Regions from separate parts of the Ornithinimicrobium humiphilum genome, predicted to be linked through region 4. Evidence: predicted binding sites of a transcription regulator. Region 4 holds the regulator's gene; each other region holds the start of a gene.
What was found. Region 4 encodes LexA, which represses DNA repair genes until DNA is damaged. Its sites were predicted from a motif close to TCGAACANNTGTTCGA; they were not measured.

Region 1 (5,076 bases), 1.2 Mb from region 4:
CTCGTCCGAGGACACCCTCGACGGCGACGGGGACCCGCTGGACCGCGGGTACCGCGTCCCGGAGCGGCTCCAGGGCGTGACCTCGCACGGGTTGACCCCGTCCGAGCAGTCCACCGGAGAGACGATCGACCAGCGGGTGCGTCAGGAGGATCCCGACCCGTGGTCCGCCCCCGACGACGATGACGCCGAGGACGACGGCTTCACCACCGGCGAGGACGCCGACGCGGTGCGCGCGCGGCTGCGCGACGAGGAGTACGGCCGGGTCGGGCGGATCGTCGCCCCCGACGAGGGCCTCACCGAGGACCGCGAGGAGCGCCTGGTCGCCCGCGAGGGCAGGCCCACCAGCTGGGACTCCCCCGAGGAGTCGGCGATGCACTACACCGACGGCGACGAGGACGAACTCACCGAGGTCGAGTGGGACCCGGCCGACGAGCCGGTCGGCGACGACGACGAGTGAGCGGGACGGTCAGTCGCGCAGGTGCTCGGGCAGCTCGTCCAGCGCCTCGCGGATGACCTGGTGGGAGACCGACGAGCCGTAGCCCTTGCGGGCCAGGAAGCCCGCCAGCCGCCGGGTCTGCACCTCCCGGTCCAGGCCCCGCATCGTGCGCAGCCGGCGGGCGACCAGCGCCCGGGCCTGCTCCTTCTCGCGCTCGGGGTCGACCTCCTCCAGCGCCGCCTCGACCACGTCGTCGGCCACGCCCTTCTGGCGCAGCTCGTGGCGCAGCGCCGACGCGGCGAGGCCCTTGGTCTCCTGCCGGGAGCGCACGAACATCTCGGCGTAGGACTCGTCGTCGACGAGCCCGACCTCGGTCATGCGGTCGAGGACGGCGCGGGCCACCTGCGGCTCGCACCCGCGGTCGCGCAGCTTGTCCTCGAGCTGACGTCGGGTGCGCGGCCCCATGGCCAGCTGCCGCAGCACGATGCTGCGGGCGACGGCGTGGGGGTCGGGCTCGCCGCCCGCGGACTCCGACGACCCACCGCCCGCGACGCCGGAGCGCCGTGCCGGTCGCGTGCCCGCGTGGGTGGCGTCCCCGCCCTGGACCTCACCGGCCGGGCCCGGCCCACCGCGACGCGGCAGGCCGGAGGCCCTGGCGGCGGACTCGGCCGCCGCCAGGGCCTGTCGAGCGGCGGCGAGCCGGGCCTCGTCCGTGCCGCCGGACATCAGAAGTCGACCGAGACCTCACCGGTGACCGGGTCGACCCCGGCCGGGAGGTCGTCGGTGACCGGCTGGGCGCCGATGCCGAGCTTGGCCTTGATCTTGCGGTCGATCTCGTCGGCCAGGTCCGGGTTGTCCTTGAGGAACTGGCGGGCGTTCTCCTTGCCCTGCCCCATCTGGTCGCCCTCGTAGGTGTACCAGGCGCCCGACTTGCGCACGAAGCCGTGCTCCACGCCCATGTCGATGAGGCTGCCCTCGCGGGAGATGCCCTGGCCGTAGAGGATGTCGAACTCGGCCTGCTTGAACGGCGGAGAGACCTTGTTCTTGACGATCTTGGCGCGGGTGCGGTTGCCGACCGCGTCGGTGCCGTCCTTGAGGGTCTCGATGCGGCGGACGTCGATGCGGACCGAGGCGTAGAACTTCAACGCCTTGCCACCGGTGGTGGTCTCGGGCGAGCCGAACATCACGCCGATCTTCTCGCGCAGCTGGTTGATGAAGATCGCGGTCGTGCCGGTGCTGTTGAGCGCCCCGGTGATCTTGCGCAGCGCCTGCGACATGAGGCGGGCCTGCAGACCGACGTGGCTGTCACCCATCTCGCCCTCGATCTCGGCGCGGGGCACTAGGGCCGCCACGGAGTCGATGACGATGATGTCGAGCGCCCCGGAGCGGATCAGCATGTCGGCGATCTCCAGCGCCTGCTCACCCGTGTCGGGCTGGCTGACGAGGAGGGCGTCGGTGTCGACGCCGAGCTTCTTGGCGTACTCCGGGTCGAGCGCATGCTCCGCGTCGATGAAGGCCGCGATGCCGCCGGCCCGCTGGGCGTTGGCGACGGCGTGCAGCGCCACCGTGGTCTTGCCGCTCGACTCCGGGCCGTAGATCTCGACCACGCGGCCGCGGGGCAGGCCGCCGACGCCGAGCGCCACGTCGAGGGCGATGGAGCCGGTGGGGATCACCTGGATCGGCGGGCGGTCCTCGTCGCCCAGGCGCATCACGGAGCCCTTGCCGTGCTGCTTCTCGATCTGGGCCATCACCGTGTCGAGCGCGCGCAGCTTGTCGTTGCCGGCGCCTCGGGTGGCCGCTCCTGCGGCAGCCTTGGCGGGGGTCCTGGTCTGGGCCATGTCCTGCTCCTTCGTCTCTCGTGGCGAGCGCGTCTACCTTCGACCGGCCGGTCCGGCCGTCCCGCCCTCCTGGGTGCGAAGGACGTCGATCCCGTGTCCGATCAGACGCTAGGTGCCGCCACCGACAGACCCCCTCCCCCACGTGTCCCGCTGGGGAGGACGGCCACCCCGGAGGGCACCATGTGGACCACCGTAATCGAAAACCTGTACGAAACGTCCGCAGGGTCCCCGCGTGTCGCGCGCCGGACAGACATTCCCCCACGTCAAGCCACCCTCCCCACGGCCCTACACTGGGTTCCCATCCCCCCGGGACCGACGCCGCCGTCTCCCGAGCCACGTCATACCGACTGACCAGGAAGTCCCATGGCCCTGATCGTGATGAAGTTCGGCGGCTCCTCGGTCGCCGACGCAGAGGCGATGCTGCGCGTCGCCCAGCGCGTCGTGTCCACCCACCGCGAGGGCAACCAGGTCGCGGTGGTCGTCTCCGCCATGGGCGACACCACCGACGATCTCCTCGACCTGGCCGCGCAGATCACCCCCGGTCCCCCGCCGGAGCGCGAGCTGGACATGCTGCTCTCCGCCGGCGAGCGCATCTCGATGGCGCTGCTGGCGATGGCGATCGAGCGCCTCGGCGTGCCGGCCAAGAGCTTCACCGGCGCCCAGGCCGGCATGGTCACCGACACCTCGCACGGGCACGCCCGGCTCCTCGAAGTCCAGCCCGAGCGCGTGCGCGCCACCCTCGACGCGGGCGGCGTCGCGATCGTCGCCGGCTTCCAGGGCATCAGCACCGACGACGACATCACCACCCTGGGCCGCGGCGGGTCCGACACCACCGCGGTCGCCCTCGCCGCCGCGCTCGACGCCGACGTCTGCGAGATCTACACCGACGTCGACGGTCTCTACACCGCCGACCCGCGCATCGTGCCCACCGCCCGCCGGGTCACCCGGCTCACCATCGAGGAGACCCTCGAGATGGCGGCGCACGGCGCCAAGATCCTGCACCTGCGCGCCGTGGAGTACGCGCGCCGGTTCACCGTCCCGCTCCACGTCCGCAGCAGCTTCTCCGACCAGGAGGGCACGTGGATCCTGGTCGGACGACCCCTCACGGAGGACACCATGGAAGAACCGATCATCTCGGGCATCGCCCACGACAAGTCCCTGGGCAAGGTGACCGCCGTCGGCATCCCCGACCGCCCGGGGGCCGCCGCGACCGTCGTCGGCGCGGTCGCGAAGGCCGGCGTGTCCATCGACATGATCGTCCAGAACGTCTCGACCTCCGACGCCGAGACCTCCGACATCTCCTTCACCATCCCCGAGGCCGACGGCCAGACCGCCGTCGCCGCGATCCGGGCGCTGCAGGACGAGATGGGCTTCGCCGACGTGCTCTACACCAGCCACGTCGGCAAGCTCTCGCTCGTCGGCGCCGGCATGCGCTCCAACCCCTCGGTCGCCTCCGAGCTCTTCGCGGCGCTGGCCGACGCCGGGGTCAACATCGAGATGATCAGCACCTCCGAGATCCGGATCTCGGTCATCTGCGACCAGGCCGACCTCGAGCGCGCGGTGCGTGCGGTCCACACGGCGTTCGACCTGGACGCCGAGGAGCAGGCCGTGGTCTACGGCGGGACGGGCCGGTGAGCGGTATGACGCAGGACGGTCGGCGGCTGCACGTCGCCCTGGTCGGCGCGACGGGTCAGGTCGGCGGCGTGATGCGCCGGCTGCTCTCCGAGCGCGGCTTCCCCGTGGCCTCGGTGCGCTACCTCGCCTCGGCGCGGTCGGCCGGCTCCGAGCTGCCCTGGGACGGCTCGGCCGACGGGGCGCCCGGCTGGGACGAGCCCCGGTCCGTGGTCGTCGAGGACGTCGAGACCGCCGACCTCTCCGGCATCGACGTGGCCCTCTTCTCCGCCGGCGGCGGCGCCAGCCGCGCCCACGCCGGCCGCTTCGCCGAGGCGGGTGCGGTCGTCGTCGACAACTCCTCCGCCTGGCGCATGGACGACGAGGTGCCGCTCGTCGTCAGCGAGGTCAACCCCGACGACCTCGCGCTGGCCGTCGGCGACGGGGGCCGGCGGATCGTCGCCAACCCCAACTGCACGACGATGGCCGCGATGCCGGTGCTGCGCCCGCTGCACGCCGAGGCCGGCCTCGAGCGGCTGCGCGTCGCGACCTACCAGGCGGTCTCCGGCTCCGGCCTGGCCGGCGTCAGCGAGCTCGCCGGACAGGTGCGCAGCGCGGTCTCGGGCGACGTCGAGGGCCTGACCCACGACGGCGCCGCCGTCGACCTGCCCGAGCCGGGTGTCTACGTCGCGCCGATCGCCTTCAACGTCGTCCCGCTCGCCGGCGACCTCGTCGAGGACGGCGAGACCTCCGAGGAGGTCAAGCTCCGCAACGAGTCGCGCAAGATCCTGGGCATCCCGGAGCTGGCGGTCTCGGGCACGTGCGTGCGCGTGCCGGTCTTCACCGGGCACAGCCTCGCCATCCACGCCGAGTTCGCCCGGCCGATCACCCCGGAGCGGGCCACCGAGCTGCTCGCCGACGCCCCGGGCGTCGCGCTGGCCGACGTCCCGACCCCGCTCGCGGCGGCCGGTGCCGACCCGTCCTACGTGGGACGCATCCGCGTCGACCAGTCCGTGCCGGACGGCCGCGGCCTGGTCATGTTCGTCTCGAACGACAACCTGCGCAAGGGCGCCGCCCTCAACGCGGTCCAGATCGCCGAGGTGCTCCTGGAGCGCGGCCTGGTCTGAGCGCCCCTCCGACGCGCACGGCCCCGGCGGATCCCGCCGGGGCCGTCGTCGTCGGAAGGCCCGC
Region 2 (5,076 bases), 350 kb from region 4:
CTGGAGTCCAAGACCCAGATGTTCGAGACCGGCATCAAGGTCATCGACCTGCTGACGCCCTACGTGCAGGGTGGCAAGATCGGCCTGTTCGGCGGCGCCGGCGTGGGCAAGACGGTGCTCATCCAGGAGATGATCGCCCGTGTCGCCCGCGACCACGGTGGTGTGTCGGTGTTCGCCGGTGTCGGCGAGCGCACCCGTGAGGGCAACGACCTCATCGTCGAGATGGAGGAGGCCGGCGTTCTCGGCCAGACCGCCCTCGTCTTCGGCCAGATGGACGAGCCGCCGGGCACCCGTCTGCGCGTCGCGCTGTCCGCGCTGACGATGGCGGAGTACTTCCGTGACGTCCAGAAGCAGGACGTGCTGCTCTTCATCGACAACATCTTCCGCTTCACCCAGGCGGGCTCGGAGGTCTCCACCCTCCTCGGCCGTATGCCGTCCGCGGTGGGCTACCAGCCCAACCTGGCCGACGAGATGGGCATGCTCCAGGAGCGCATCACCTCGACCCGTGGTCACTCGATCACCTCGATGCAGGCGATCTACGTGCCGGCCGACGACTACACCGACCCGGCCCCGGCGACCACCTTCGCCCACCTGGACGCGACGACCGAGCTCTCCCGCCCGATCGCCTCGATGGGTATCTACCCGGCCGTGGACCCGCTGGCCTCGACCAGCCGGATCCTCGACCCGCGCTACATCACCCGCGAGCACTACGACACCGCGGTCCGGATCAAGTCGATCCTCCAGCGCTACAAGGAGCTGCAGGACATCATCGCGATCCTCGGTATCGACGAGCTCTCCGAGGAGGACAAGATCCTCGTCGGTCGCGCCCGTCGTATCCAGCGCTTCCTGTCGCAGAACACCTACGTCGCCAAGCAGTTCACCGGCATCGAGGGTTCGACGGTCCCGCTGGCCGACACGATCGAGGCCTTCACCAAGGTCGCGGACGGCGAGTACGACCACGTGCCCGAGCAGGCCTTCTTCATGTGCGGTGGCCTCGACGACGTCGAGCGCCAGGCCGCCGAGCTGGAGAAGAACAGCTGAGCACCTGACACAGGTATGACGAAGGGCCGGCGGTCGACGACCGCCGGCCCTTCGGCGTCCCGGGGGAGGGGCGAGGACGCGCACGCCGCTGGTGAGCGTTGCGGGGCGCGTCGGACATGCCTCAGCGCCCGGCCGGTTGGGGCCGGGCTCGGGGCGTGGTCATCTCAGGTGCCACCTCACCCCGAGCTCGGTCACGGTCGCCGTCAGGTTGCGGTCGTGCACGAACGTGTGGTGCCTCGGACACAACAGGGCGTAGTTGCTCAGGTCTGATCGCCCGCCCATCGCCCAGGGCACGACGTGGTGGGCGTCGCACCAGGTCGCGGGCACGGTGCACCCCGGAATCGTGCACCCCCGGTCCCGAGCGGCCAACCTGACGCGCTGTGCGGGGGTGACGAGGCGCTTGCGGCGGCCCTGGTCCAGGATCTCGCTTGGTCCGCCGAGGACGACGGGGATGATGTCGGCCTCACAGGCCAGCTTGCGGATCGCCTCCGCCCGCACCGGGGTCCCCGCCAGGGTCGAGCCGACACCGGGCAGGTGGCCACCGGTCTCGGACAGCTGCCGCTTGAGCGTCTCGAAGTCGAGCGTCACCATCAGGGTGGCCTTCGGGGTGGTCGGCTGACCGGCGGTCCCCGCGACACCACGGCGGAGCACGGTCAGGAACGCGTCGTACTTCCGCTGGGTCGCCGTCCGCAGATCCAGCTCGCCCGTGGCGTCCTGCTCCTCCTTCGACGCCGGCGCTGCGAGCGGGGAGTCGATGATGGCCTTGGCGGCTTCGTAGTCGGCGTCGTCGCCGAAGGTGATGATCCACCGCTTCACCGACCCGTCCGCCAGGCTCGACTCGTGGATCCCGCGCATGGCGTGCTTCTTGCGGGCCTTCGCCTCGTGGTCCCGCTCGTCCACGCAGGACGCGACGAGCCGGTCCACGATCCTGCCGATGTCCTTGTCGTCGAACACCGGGTCGGACCCGGCGTCGGCGAGCAGCTCGACCGCGGCGGCGTACTCCTCCGGCGGCAGGCCCGGCCGGACCCGTTGCAGGGCCCGGTGCAGCCTCGCCGCCCGCGCCAAGCTCATGTCACCGGACTTGACGCGTTCGATCAACGGTGCGTGCACCGGCTCACGACCGGCCTGCGCCAAACGGGCCAGGTCCATCAGCGCCCGCCGCTCCAGGTCGGGGCACTTCAGCGCGAGCCAGTCCACCACCGAGAACCCCTCGGCCAGGTGCAACCCCCGGTCCACGGCCTCCGTGGCCATCACCAACCGGGACCGCTCCAGATCCGACACCGCCCGGGAGATCCACCCGAGGGACTCCACGACGAGGTCGTCCTGCACCAGCTCCGGCCGGCTTACGTCAACCGGAAGGTCCGCCGCGACCCACCCGCGGTCGGGCCGGTCCGCCTGCAGCCAGGAGTGACCGGCCGCCGACTCCGTCCCCCTCGGCGGCCGCACCGTCCCCAACGGCTGCTGCATACCTCGATCATATGTTCGAACACCGACAGACCTGCGCACCTGGACCGGCGCGTCGCCAACCGGCCCACGAGTGCGCCGCGCCAGGCGTCCACCCGATTCCCCGTCCTACGCCCGGTCGTAGCACAATGGATCTCGTGATGACCGTCGACGAGGCCGCCCTGGCGGCCGCCCTCCGCCGTCTGCCCGAGAACCCGCGCGTCGTCGCGTCGGGGAACCACAGCCTCCCGTGGGAGCTCGTGCGCATCGTCGACGAGCACGTGGAGAGCTACGTGCTCAACTGCCTCAACGGGCCGCCCGGCCTGCCCGAGCGCGAGGGCGTCGTCATCGAGACGAGCTTCGTGGGGGCGGGTCAGCGCCGTCACCCGGGCCTGCGCTACGTGCCGTCCCGCCTCTCCCTGGTGCCGGTCCTCTTCGCCCGGACCCTGCCGGTGGACGTGGTGCTGCTGCACTGCGCCCCGCCGCGTGACGGCGTGCTCTCGCTCGGCATCGAGGTCAACATCCTCCCGGCGGCGATCGAGGCCTGCCGCGAGCAGGGCGGGCTGGTCGTGGCGCTGATCAACGACAAGATGCCCTACACCCACGGCGACGCCCTCGTGCCGATCGAGCACGTGGACCTGGCCATCGAGACCAGCACCCCGCTGCCCACCCCGCCCCCGTCGCCCCCGCTCGGTGACGACGTGCGCACGATCGGCGAGCGCGTCGCGGCGATGGTCCCGCAGGGCGCCACCCTGCAGATGGGCATCGGGGCGGTCCCGGACGCCGTCCTGGCCGCCCTCACGGGCCACCGCGGGCTGCGGCTCTGGACGGAGATGTTCTCCGACGGCGTGCTCGCTCTCGACGCGGCCGGCGCGCTCGACACCGAGCATCCGCTGACGACGTCCTTCCTCTTCGGCTCGCAGGACCTCTACGACTGGCTCGACGGCAACCACCGCGTGCACCTGCTGCGCACCGAGCGCACCAACGACCCCGCCCTCATCGCGCGGCAGCGCGCCATGACGTCGATCAACACGGCGCTGGAGGTGGACCTCTTCGGGCAGGCCAACGCCTCGCGCATCGACGCCCGGATCCACAGCGGCTTCGGCGGGCAGACCGACTTCATCGTCGGCGCCCTGCACTCCCCGGACGGACAGGCGATCCTGGCGCTGCGGTCCTGGCACCCCAAGGCCGACGTCTCCTCCATCGTGCCGCTGCTCGACGAGCCGGTGACCTCCTTCCAGGCCTCTGCGATCGTGACCGAGCAGGGCGTGGCCCCGCTCTTCGGCCGCAGCGAGAAGGAGCAGGCCGCCACCCTCATCGACCACGCCGCGCACCCTCGCGTGCGGGCCGAGCTGTGGGAGGAGGCCGCGGCCCTCGGGCTGGCCTGACGGGTGGTCGCGCGCCCGCCCCGGAGGGGTCCGGTCGCGCCTCGCGGGACCGCTAGACTGGAGGGACCGTCTGGCCGAACACCCGAGAGGACAACACCGACGTGAGTGCACTGAAGGTCGAGCTGGTCGCCGCGGACCGCAAGGTCTGGGAGGGCGAGGCCTCCATGGTCAGCGCCCGCAGCATCGAGGGCGAGCTCGGCATCCTCCCGGGTCACACGCCGCTCCTCGGCGTCCTCGTCACCGGCGACGTCCGCATCGCCACCGGCGGTGGCACCGAGACCGTCACCATCGACAGCGGCTTCCTGTCGGTCGACCACGACCGCGTGGTCATCGTCGCCGACAACGTCGACGCCGCCGGCCTGGCCTCCGCCCCCACCGCCTGAGGCACCATGTCGCAGAGCCTCGTCCTCGTGATCCTGGCCGCCGTCGGCGCGCTGGTGATCCTGGGCCTGGGGCTGGCCATGTTCCGTCGCTTCGGCGACCAGGGCCTCGTCTGTCCGCCGATGCCCGTGGCCTACCGCGGCACCCCGTCCGAGGGTGCCTGGCGCCGCGGCACGCTCCGCTTCACCGAAGACCGTCTGGCCCTCCGCGGGCCGGGCGGTCTTTCCGCGGGTCCGTGGATCCGCGGCAACCTCGACCTCGGCGTCGCCACCACGGTCACCGGCACCGCCGCCCGCGAGATCGGCCGTGAGGGCCTCATCGAGGTGCCCGTCAGCTACGGCAGCTCCACCTTCGACCTCGCCCTCGACGAGCAGCACTACACCGCGCTGCGCGCCTGGGTGGAGGCCGTCCCACCGGGCTGGATGAGCAACGTCGCCTGAGGCCCCCGCAGAGACACAGTCTCCCGAGGGCCCTCTCCCGTCTCCCGAGCGATTTCCCAGCCGTCTCCCCGAGCGGGTTCGCGCCAGGACGGCGGTCGCGATCGTTCCCGACGCGCTCAGCCCACGGGCACCGGCGCCGGCGCCTCCGGCCCCGTGTAGCGGGCCGAGGGGCGGAAGATCCGCGGGCTCGTCGTCTGCTCGAGGATGTGCGCGCCCCACCCGACGATCCGCGCCGTGGCGAAGGTCGGGGTGAACATCTCCCGCGGGATCCCGCACCGCTCCATGACCACGCCCGCGTAGTACTCCACGTTGGTGTGCAGCTCCCGGCCCGGCTTCAGCTCGGCCAGCGCCGAGACGACCTCGGCCTCCACCTGCACGGCGAG
Region 3 (5,076 bases), 460 kb from region 4:
CTACGCGACCTCCCAGACGCGCTTCGACCACCGGGACGAGCTCATCCCCGCCCTGGAACGGCATACCCGTGCCCTGGGGTCGCAGGAGCTGCTCGACCTGCTCGAGGAGGCCGGGGTGCCCTGCGCGCCCGTCGCCGAGCTGGCCGAGGTCTTCGACTCCGAGCACCTGCGGGAGCGGGAGTTCTTCTGGGACGCGGAGTCCGACGAGCTCGGGCCGCAGCGCCAGCTGGGCAGCCCGGTGAACTTCCGCCGGCTGCGGACCCGCCGCGACAACCCCGGCCCCGACCTGGGTGCCGACACCGAGCGCGTGCTCGGCACACTGGGGCTGCCCGGACGCGAGAGCGTGCGGGCGGAGGCCACGGAAGACTCGCCTCCCGACGGCATACCCGAGGCCACCACGTCCCGCGACGGCGAAGGAGCCTGATGGCGCAGCTGACCACCTCCGTGGACGGGCCGGTGCTCACCGTGACCCTGACGCGGCCCGAGGCGCGCAACGCGATGACCTGGGAGATGTACGACGGGCTCGTGCGCGCCTGCCAGCAGGTGAATGCCGACGAGGGCCTGCGCGTGCTGCTGCTGCGGGGCTCGGGAGGGGCGTTCGTCGCCGGGACGGACATCAGCCAGTTCCTCGAGTTCGAGGACGGGTCCGACGGGGTCGCCTACGAGGCGCGCGTCGAGGAGATCGTCTCGACGCTGGCATCCGTGGACGCCGTCACCGTGGCGGCGGTCGAGGGCGCGTGCGTCGGCGGCGGGCTGGCGCTCGCGGCCGCGTGCGACCTGCGGGTGGCCGACGCCTCGGCGGTCTTCGGGGTGCCGATCGCGCGCACCCTGGGCAACTGCCTGTCGCAGGCCAACGTCGACCGGTTGGTGCGGCTCATGGGCCGCGGCACGGCCGGAGAGCTGCTGCTGCTGGGCAGGCTGCTGCCCGCCTCCCGGATGCACGAGCTGGGCTTCGTCCAGGAGGTGGCGCCCGAGGGCGGGTTCGATCAGCTGGTGGCCGACGTGGTCGACCGGCTGGCCGCGCACGCGCCGCTGACCCTGTGGGCCTCGCGGGGCATGCTGCGCGCCACCGGAGGGGTCCCGCTGCCGCAGCCCGAGGAGGAGATGATCTCCCGGGTCTACGGCAGCGAGGACTTCCGCGGCGGGGTGCGCGCCTTCGTGGAGAAGGTCCGACCGCGCTGGCGGGGCTGGTAAGCGGAAAACGAAGTTTCGGGGCGCCGGGAGATCCGGCGTCACGGGTGCGGGAGCGGATCAGGCCAGCTGGCCGGTGTCCTGCTCGCGGTAGAACGCCTCGCGGTCCTCCTCGGTCATCCCGCCCCAGACCCCGTAGGGCTCACGGACGGTCAGCGCGTGCTCGCGGCACTGCTGGATGACGGGGCACTGCTGGCAGATGGCGACGGCTCGCTCGTCGCGGTGACGGCGCGACGGACCGCGCTCGCCCTCGGGATGGAAGAAGGTGTCGGGGTTGGTGGTACGGCACAGGCCGTCGAACTGCCACTCCCAGAGGGAAGCGACGGGAACTGGATTTTCTGACAATTTCAGACCTCCTCGGTCTGGGGGACTTCCACCATTGCACGGATGGAGGCCCAAATACGTATCTGGGAGAAACCTGTACGCATTTCGGCAGGAATATTCCTGCTCCTTGACGTATCGTTAGAGTTTTGAGTCAGGAATCGGTCGTTTGCGGCGCGTCAGTCTCGGAAGACCGACCAGCAGAGCTCGTCGCGGCGGAGCTGGTCGTCGAGGACGAGCGCGCGCACCGGGTCGGGGAGCTGAGCGCGCTGCCAGTCACGCTCTGCGAGGCGGTCGGCCTCCTCATTCGCGGCGACGGCCTGGACGGCGCGGATCGCGTAGGCCGCGGCGCCAAGGTCGTGCTCCGCGACGTGGCCGACGCAGGCGGCCTGGCCGGCGGCGTAGGCGGCGAAGCGCGGTGCTCCCCGCAGGTGTCGCGCGGCTCCCATCGCGTGACCGCCGAGCGCGCGGGCCCGCGTCATGGGCAGCTCGCCTCGGGCCCAGGCCCGGGCCGCCTCGACCGCTTCGCGCGGCCGGGAATCGCCGGGGACCTCCTGCTCGAACAGGTGCAGCACGTGCTCCGCGCAGTCGGCCGCCCACAGCGCGAGAAGCGAGTGGTGCTCGTCCGTGAGCGTGCCGCCGCGCCGGATGGTGATCATGCGCGGGTCGCGGACGGGCGGGAGGATCACGGTTTCACTCTGCCACTCGCGCATGCCTCATCGCCCGGCCGGTGTGGGGCCGGGCTCGGGGCGGGGTCATCTCAGATGCCACCGAACACCGAGATCGGTCACGGTCGCCGTCAGGTTGCGGTCGTGCACGAACGTGTGGTGCCTCGGACACAGCAGGGCGTAGTTGCTGAGGTCTGATCGGCCACCCATCGCCCACGGAACGACGTGGTGGGCGTCGCACCAGGTCGCGGGCACGGTGCACCCCGGAATGGTGCACCCCCGGTCACGCGCGGCCAACCTGACGCGCTGGGCTGGTGTGACGAGGCGCCTGCGGCGGCCCTGGTCGAGGATCTCCGACGGTCCACCCAGGACGACGGGGATGATGTCGGCCTCACAGGCCAGCTTGCGGATCGCCTCGGCCCGCAACGGGGTCCCCGCCAGGGTCGACCCGACGCCGGGCAGGTGGCCACCGGACTCGGACAGCTGCCGCTTGAGCGTCTCGAAGTCCAACGTCACCATCAGCATCGCCTTCGGCGTGGTCGGCTGCCCCTCGGTCCCGGCGACACCACGGCGGAGCACGGTCAGGAACGCGTCGTACCTGCGCTGGGTCGCCGTCCGCAGGTCCAGCTCGCCCGTGGCGTCCTGCTCCTCCTTCGACGCCGGCGCCGCCAGCGGGGAGTCGATGATCGCCTTCGCAGCTTCGTAGTCGGCGTCGTCACCGAAGGTGATGATCCACCGCTTCACCGACCCGTCGGCCAGGCTCGACTCGTAGATGCCCCGCATCGCGTGCTTCTTGCGGGCCTTCGCCTCGTGGTCCCGCTCGTCCACGCACTGCGCGACGAGCCGGTCCACGATCCGGGAGATGTCCTTCTCGTCGAACACCGGGTCGGACCCGGCCTTGGCGAGCAGCTCGACCGCCGCGGCGTACTCCTCCGGAGGCATGCCCGGCCGCACCCGCTGCAACGCGCGGTGCAACCTCGCCGCCCGCGCCAAGCTCATGTCACCGGACTTGACGCGTTCGATCAACGGCGCGTGCACCGGCTCACGACCCGCCTGCGCCAACCGCGCCAGGTCCATCAACGCCCGCCGCTCCAGGTCCGGACACCGCAGCGCCAGCCAGTCCACCACCGAGAACCCCCCGGCAAGGTGCAACCCCCGGTCCACCGCCTCCGTGGCCATCACCAACCGGGACCGCTCCAGATCCGACACCGCCCGGGAGATCCACCCCAACGACTCGACCACCAGGTCGTCCTGCACCAGCTCCGGACGCCGCACGTCCGCGGGAAGCTCGGCCAGCAGCCAGGAGTGACCGGCCGCCGACTCCGTCCCCCTCGGCGGCCGCACCGTCCCCAACGGCTGCTGCATACCTCGATCATATGTTCGAACACCGACAGACCTGCACAGGCACGCCGAGCTGGTCAGGATCGGCGGACGTGGCCGCGTCGGGGCGGCGATATTCTTGGACGAGGGGCTCATCGGGTGGCGTGGGCTGCAGCAGAAGGGGTGCCAGGGATGGCGGTGTTCCACTCGGAGCACGACGGCGGCGAAGACGTTGGCGCGAGGCCCTCGTCCAACGGTCTGCGCTCGATCGGTCTCGTCCTGGTCGGGGTCCTGCTGGCCGCGATCGTCGGCGGTGTCGGTCTCTTCGTCGGTATGGGCATGGGCATGGACGACACTCCTGACCAGCCGCTGGCGGTGGCAGACCCGGTGGCCGCCACGACCTCGGCTCCCGAGCCCGAGCCGACCCAAGAGCCGGAGGAGCTCGACAACGCCGAGCTGGCGCAGAAGTACGGGGACTCCGTCTTCAAGGTCGAGACCGCCGGTTGTCAGGTCGAGTCGTCGGGAACCGCGTGGGTGCTCGATAACCAGCACCTGGTGACCAACTGGCACGTGGTCAGCAATGACCCGACTCCGGAGCTGGTCAGCAGGGACGGGCGGACCCGGCTCTCGGGAACCGTCATCGGTGGTCATCTGGAGCCGGACGTCGCCGTCATCCGGGTCGACGACGGCGGGCTGCCGGACCCACTGCCGTGGGCCGAGACCGACGACCTGCGCGAGGGTCAGGAGGTCGTCTCCCTGGGGTATCCCGCCCCGAGGGGGGACTTCGCCGTGACGCCCTCGACGATCATCAGCTTCCAGCGGTCGGGGTCCACCCGTGAGGCCATCCGGGGGGACGGCGCCCTGGACCGTGGCAACTCCGGGGGTCCCGCGCTGACGCGGACCGGCGAGGTGGCAGGTGTGGCCACACTCATGGTCCAGGAGGCCAGCCAGCTGCAGATGGTGCCACTCCTCTTCACCACCGACGCGCTCCGCGCCAGCGTCGACAAGATCCTGGACGATCCTCAGGAGGTCGACGCCGACTGCGACCCCACCTTCGGAACCCTCCCCGATGACTGGGCGCCGGACTTCGACGACTGGAGCTTCGGACCGCAGGCCTACGGCGACGACGCCTCGCTCGACGCCCTCTACGACGCCTGCGCCGCAGGCGACCTGGGTGCGTGCGACGACCTGTGGTGGAGCTCGGCCCCCGGGTCCGACTACGAGGCGTTCGCCATGACGTGTGGCGGCCGGGTCGGTGAAGGTGCCTACGGCAACTGCGAGCTGCAGGCGGAGTGGGAGCAGCAGGAGCGAGATCGCGAGGCAGAGGAACGCCGCCAGGCCGAGGCGGACGCAGCGGCCCTGGCTGCCCTCGCGACCGCGTGCCGGGGCGGTGACATGCAGGCGTGCGACGACCTCTACTGGGCGGCGGACTACGGGAGCCCGGAGCAGGCGGTTGCCGACGACTGCGGCGGGCGCTACCCGGGCGACGGCGGCATGTGCGTCTATCGGGAGCAGAACCCTCGACCCAGCCCCTAGCGCTCGACCCTCTCCACCTCACGTTCCTCGTCCTTCACCG
Region 4 (5,076 bases):
CGGTGCGGGCGCCCGCGTCGGTGCCATCTGCGGAGCCGCGATGTACGCCTTCATGTACCTCGCCTCGCTGCCCACCACGACCAACCCGTTCCTGGACGACCACGTCACCGGCGCGATCGTCATGATCGTCATCGCCACCCTCCCGGCGGCCCGCAACTACCTCGGGCTCGGCACCTGGTGGGCCCGGATCGCCCCGTCCTGGCTGCGCTGACCGGCGATGAGCGCCACGGTGCAGGCCCCCGGGCCGGTACTGGTCGGCGTGGACGGATCGACCAACAACGCCTCCGCGGTGGCCTGGGCCGCCGCGGAGGCGGCGTCGTCCCGAGCGCCCCTGGTGCTGGTCCACGACGACGGGGGCGTCAACGAACCCGCCGGCCGGGCCACCCTGGAGCGGGCCGCCTCGGAGGTGGCCCGGGTCGACCGGGACCGACCGGTCATCCAGGTGCTGACCGCCCAGGGCCCCGCCACCGCCCTCGTCCGCACGGCCGAGGTCATGGAGGCGGGCGAGGACGACGGCGAGCTGGCCGGCAGCGCCACCCTCGTGGTGGGCCGCCGCGGCTCCGGCGGCTTCCGGACCCTGCGGCTCGGGTCGACGGCCCGGTGGCTCGCCACCGTCGACGGCCCCCCGACCGTCATCGTCCCCAGCGGGTGGGACCCGGGCGTGGTCGCGCCCGACGCCCCGGTCGTGGTCGACGTGACCGACGGCGTGGGCGACCACGTCGAGCGCGCGCTGGCCACCGCGATGGCCCGGGCCGACCGCGACGACCGCCCGGTCGTGGCCGTCGCCCCCTGGCACGTCCCCGGCGACGCGGTCCGGACCGAGCTCCCGATCGCCGAGGTCTGGTCCGACCACGCCGACCGGGCCGAACGCGAGCTGGAGGAGCGCCTCGCGCCCTGGCGGACGGCATACCCCCGGGTGCGGGTCGTGGCGGTCGCCACCGACCGTCATCCGGTCGCCGCCCTGCTCGACCACGCGCTCGGCTCGGAGCTGCTGGTCGTCGCCCGCGGACCCACCGCCTGCGCGGTGGTGGAGTACGCCGGATGCCCGGTCGCCGTCGTCTAGGCGACCTCCCCACGGGCAGGGCGCGGCGTCGGGGACGGACCCCCGACGTCGCGCCCTTCGCCGTCCCTCCTGGCACCATGGGACGGTGGACCGGACCCTCGACCTGCGCGCCCTCGGCGAGCCCGTGACGGGTGCCGGGAGCACGCCGCCGCTGCTCGACGGCCCGGTCGACCTCGCCCACACCCTCCCGCCGCCCGGGCCGTTCGACGAGGAGGGGTATGCCGTGCTGCGGGACCTCGTCGCCGAGAGCCGGGTGCTCGTCCTCACCGGTGCGGGCATGTCGACCGCGTCGGGCATCCCCGACTACCGCGGCCCGGACGGGCAGCGGCGGGTGCGGCCCATGCAGCACGGCGAGTTCGTCGGGTCCTCCGAGGCGCGGCAGCGCTACTGGGCCCGCGCGTTCAGCGGCTGGGAGCGCTTCGCCGCCGCCCGCCCCAACGCCGCGCACGCCGCGGTGGCCGGCCTGCAACGGGCCGGGCTGGTCGAGGGGGTCATCACCCAGAACGTCGACGGCCTGCACCAGCGCGCGGGTGCCACCGACGTGCTGGAGCTGCACGGCTCCCTGGGCCGGGTCGTCTGCCTCGACTGCGGGGAGCCGACCACCCGCGAGCAGGTGCACTCGTGGCTGACCGACGCCAACCCCGGCTTCGACCGGCTGGCCGGCGCCGGCGAGGTGCGGCCCGACGGCGACGTCGTCCTGCCCGAGGAGCTGGTCCGCACGTTCCGGGCGCCGCGGTGCCTGGTCTGCGGCGGGGACGCGCTCAAGCCCGACGTCGTCTTCTTCGGCGGGTCCGTGCCCAAGCCGGTGGTCGAGCGGGCCTTCGACCTGCTCGAGCGGTCGCGCTCGTTGCTGGTCCTCGGCTCCAGCCTGCGGGTCATGAGCGGCTACCGCTTCGTGCGGCGGGCCGCCCGCGACGGCAAGCCCGTCGCCGTCGTCACCCGCGGTGAGACCCGGGGCGACGGCGAGCCCGTGGTGCAGCTGGACTGCCTGCTCGACCAGGTGCTCCCGCGCCTGCTCGCCGACGTCGCACCGGGTGCGGACTTGGCGTCCTGACCACCGATGTGGTGTGCTCGTAGACGGCCGTCCTCGCGGCGGCCATCGAGCCAGGAGGACACGTGATCTCGCAGGAGCAGCTCAACGCCCTGTACGACGCAGAGGTCGTCGACCAGGACGGTGAGAAGGTGGGCGCCATGGGGCAGGTCTACCTCGACAACAAGACGGGGGAGCCCGCCTGGGTGACCGTCCGCACCGGGCGGTTCAGCGGACGGAAGGTCTTCGTCCCGCTGTCCAGCGCCGAGATCGTCGACGACCAGATCCGGGTGCCCTACCCGACCGCGATGATCAAGGACGCGCCGGACATCCCGTGCGACCGGCACCTGTCCGAGGACGAGGAGCAGGACCTCTTCGAGTACTACGCGGTCGACGACGGGCCGGCCCCCTCCGCCTGACGCCGGACAGCACAACGCCGCCCCGGTCGAGGTGGGGGCGGCGTTGCGGTAGCGGGAGGACGTCACCTGCCGGTGGCAGCCAGACGTGTGCGGTGCGCCTCCGCGCAGGTCAGACGCGGCGCAGGACCGCGGTGACCTTGCCCAGGATGACGGCGTGGTCGCCGTCGATCGGCTCGTAGGCCGGGTTGTGCGGCATCAGCCAGACCTTGTCGTCGCGCCGCTTGTAGGTCTTGACCGTGGCCTCGTTGTCGAGCATCGCCGCGACGATGTCGCCGTTGACCGCGGTGGGCTGGCGGCGGACCACGACCCAGTCGCCGTCGCAGATCGCCGCGTCGACCATCGAGTCGCCGACCACCTTGAGCAGGAAGAGCTCGCCGTCACCGACGATCTGGCGCGGCAGCGGGAAGACGTCCTCGACGGCCTCCTCGGCCAGGATCGGCCCGCCGGCGGCGATGCGGCCGACGACCGGGACGTAGGACGCCTCCGGCCGGGCGTCGCCGATGCCCGTCTCGTCGTAGGCCTCGGGGGTGCCGGCCTCCTCCGGCGCGGGGGAGCGGCGGTAGCCCGAGCCCTCCGTCCCGCCCGGCGTGACGACCTCGATCGCCCGGGGACGGTTGGGGTCGCGACGCAGGTAGCCCTTGCGCTCGAGCATCTTGAGCTGGTGGGCGACCGAGCTCGGTGAGGTCAGGCCCACCGCCTCGCCGATCTCGCGCAGGCTCGGCGGGTAGCCCCGCGCGTCGACCGAGTCGCGGATCACCGCGAGCACGCGGCGCTGCCGGTTGGTGAGCTCGGCGCCGCCGTCGCGGTCCGGCATCTCGTGGATGGTCGCCATGGTCCGTCCCTGCCTTCTCTGGCTGCCAGGTCCCGGCCGTCAGGCCAGGTCAGAGGTGGTGTCAGAAGTCTTCATCGGGCCGTCCCACCGGGTGTGTCGGTGCTCGGTGATGAAGTCCCTGACATGAGCACACACTACGAGCCGGGAGCGCGTCGGGCAAACACCTGTTCGACCGGCGTGTCGACTTTCTCGTACATCCGTGCTAGACATAGCACAGACGTGCTATCGCACACGCGTCCGAGGATCCCGAGGAGGACCCACATGAGCACCGCTGCTGTCGACTTCCTGCCCGCCCCGTCGGGTGCTGCTCCGCGCCGGTCCGGTGGTCACCTGCGTCTCGTCCCCGCGGGCGAGCGGGCACCGCGCCCCGCCCCGCTGCGGATCACGCGCCGCGGTCGCCTGGCCCTGACCACCGCGGGCGCCGCGCTGGTCCTGCTGCTCGCCCTGGCCTCGCTGCTGAGCTCGCTCAGCCCGGCCGGAGCCACGAGCGCCGTGGTCGTCGAGCCCGGCATGACGCTCTCGCAGATCGCGGCCGTGCACCTGCCCGACCGTCCGCTCGACCGGGCGATCGTGGACATCCAGCGGGCCAACCGCCTGAGCACCACCGACATCGCCGTGGGCCAGGAGCTGGTCATCCCCGACGGGCGCTGACCCGGCCGGGCGCGGGCCGGGGATCACCCCGGCCGACCGGTTCCGACGACGACAGCAGGAGACCCCGGCCGGTGGCCGGGGTCTCCTGCTGTCGTCGGGGACGGCGAGGCTCGACGGGAGCCCCCGCCGGTCTCAGCCCTGCGGCGCCTGGTCGCCGGTCTGCGACGAGATCGCGTCCCAGACGACCGGGAGCTGCTCGGAAGAGATGAAGTAGCCCGTCAGGTGCGGGTCGAACATCAGCCCGCCGATGCCGGAGACCCGGTAGGTCTCCCCGGAGGCCACGACCTCCGCCGGGGGCAGCGCGATCGCGCGCAGGTCCTCGTCGACGCCGATCATGCCGTTCTGCACGGCGAAGTGGCGGGCCCGCTCGGCGTTGGTGAAGGTGAGCAGCATGAGCTGGCCGTCGATCTCCGCGGCGGCGGGCGACTCGGTGCCCTCGTCGCCGACGGCGATGAACCACCAGTGGGGCAGGGCCATGGTGGCGCGCCAGAGCTCGGTCATGCCCTGCTGGTCCTCGGGGCCTTCGACACGGGCGGCGAGCAGGTCGGTCTCGGTCTGCGCCGGGGGGAGGAGGTCGCCGGGGACGGCCGCTCCCGCCCCGGGCTCGGCGGCCCCGGGGGTCTCGGCGGTGGCGGCGGCCTCGGGACGGCGGCCCTCGTAGATCGAGTCGCCGTCGGCGGGCTCCTCGCCCTGGAACGGCATCGACGTGGGGTCAGTCATGGGCCTATCCGACCACACGCCGGCCCGGAGCCCCAACCCGCAACGGCACCTGCGGCCCCGGCGCGCCGCCCCTCACGTGACCGGGTCGACCTGGCCGGCCGGCCCCGCGCCGGGCCCGCGGACGGGGATCGGGCTGGTCGGGTCGTCCAGCTCGTGCGACCAGCTGTGGGGCACGGCCCCGCCGGGCACCGCGTCGGAGGTCCGCGGACCCTCGGACGTCGGCGTCCCGCCGATGAGCTGCAGCTGCGGCTCGTGGATGCGGCGGGGACCCTGGCCGGCCAGGGGCACCCGGACCTCGTCCGCGCCGACCGTGACCTGCTGCCCACGCACCGACAGCGTCACCGGCTCGCCGACCTCGACG

Region 1: a site for LexA is predicted at 2,471-2,486, ahead of recA (recombinase RecA). Genes of this name have one in related genera too.
Region 2: a site for LexA is predicted at 2,512-2,527, ahead of FB476_RS04115 (HNH endonuclease signature motif containing protein). Genes of this name have one in related genera too.
Region 3: a site for LexA is predicted at 3,549-3,564, ahead of FB476_RS17095 (HNH endonuclease signature motif containing protein). Genes of this name have one in related genera too.

The regions. Positions count from the first base shown of each region.
Region 1 is NZ_VFPU01000001.1:2,408,287-2,413,362, forward strand. It holds gene FB476_RS11355 (DUF5709 domain-containing protein) at 1-457, shown strand, start outside; gene FB476_RS11360 (regulatory protein RecX) at 467-1,162, opposite strand; gene recA (recombinase RecA) at 1,162-2,274, opposite strand; gene FB476_RS11370 (aspartate kinase) at 2,638-3,909, shown strand; gene FB476_RS11375 (aspartate-semialdehyde dehydrogenase) at 3,915-5,012, shown strand; gene FB476_RS11380 (DUF3046 domain-containing protein) at 5,076-5,076, opposite strand, start outside.
Region 2 is NZ_VFPU01000001.1:897,997-903,072, forward strand. It holds gene atpD (F0F1 ATP synthase subunit beta) at 1-1,041, shown strand, start outside; gene FB476_RS04115 (HNH endonuclease signature motif containing protein) at 1,201-2,508, opposite strand; gene FB476_RS04120 (acetyl-CoA hydrolase/transferase family protein) at 2,646-3,872, shown strand; gene FB476_RS04125 (F0F1 ATP synthase subunit epsilon) at 3,974-4,255, shown strand; gene FB476_RS04130 (DUF2550 family protein) at 4,262-4,693, shown strand; gene FB476_RS04135 (citrate/2-methylcitrate synthase) at 4,810-5,076, opposite strand, start outside.
Region 3 is NZ_VFPU01000001.1:789,018-794,093, forward strand. It holds gene FB476_RS03585 (CaiB/BaiF CoA transferase family protein) at 1-424, shown strand, start outside; gene FB476_RS03590 (enoyl-CoA hydratase) at 424-1,194, shown strand; gene FB476_RS03595 (WhiB family transcriptional regulator) at 1,252-1,536, opposite strand; gene FB476_RS03600 (putative immunity protein) at 1,692-2,201, opposite strand; gene FB476_RS17095 (HNH endonuclease signature motif containing protein) at 2,268-3,545, opposite strand; gene FB476_RS03610 (S1C family serine protease) at 3,693-5,036, shown strand; gene FB476_RS03615 (bile acid:sodium symporter family protein) at 5,033-5,076, opposite strand, start outside.
Region 4 is NZ_VFPU01000001.1:1,250,693-1,255,768, forward strand. It holds gene FB476_RS05765 (hypothetical protein) at 1-211, shown strand, start outside; gene FB476_RS05770 (universal stress protein) at 218-1,063, shown strand; gene FB476_RS05775 (NAD-dependent protein deacetylase) at 1,149-2,117, shown strand; gene FB476_RS05780 (PRC-barrel domain-containing protein) at 2,180-2,512, shown strand; gene lexA (transcriptional repressor LexA) at 2,622-3,344, opposite strand; gene FB476_RS05790 (LysM peptidoglycan-binding domain-containing protein) at 3,606-3,995, shown strand; gene FB476_RS05795 (hypothetical protein) at 4,128-4,715, opposite strand; gene FB476_RS05800 (glycoside hydrolase family 65 protein) at 4,788-5,076, opposite strand, start outside.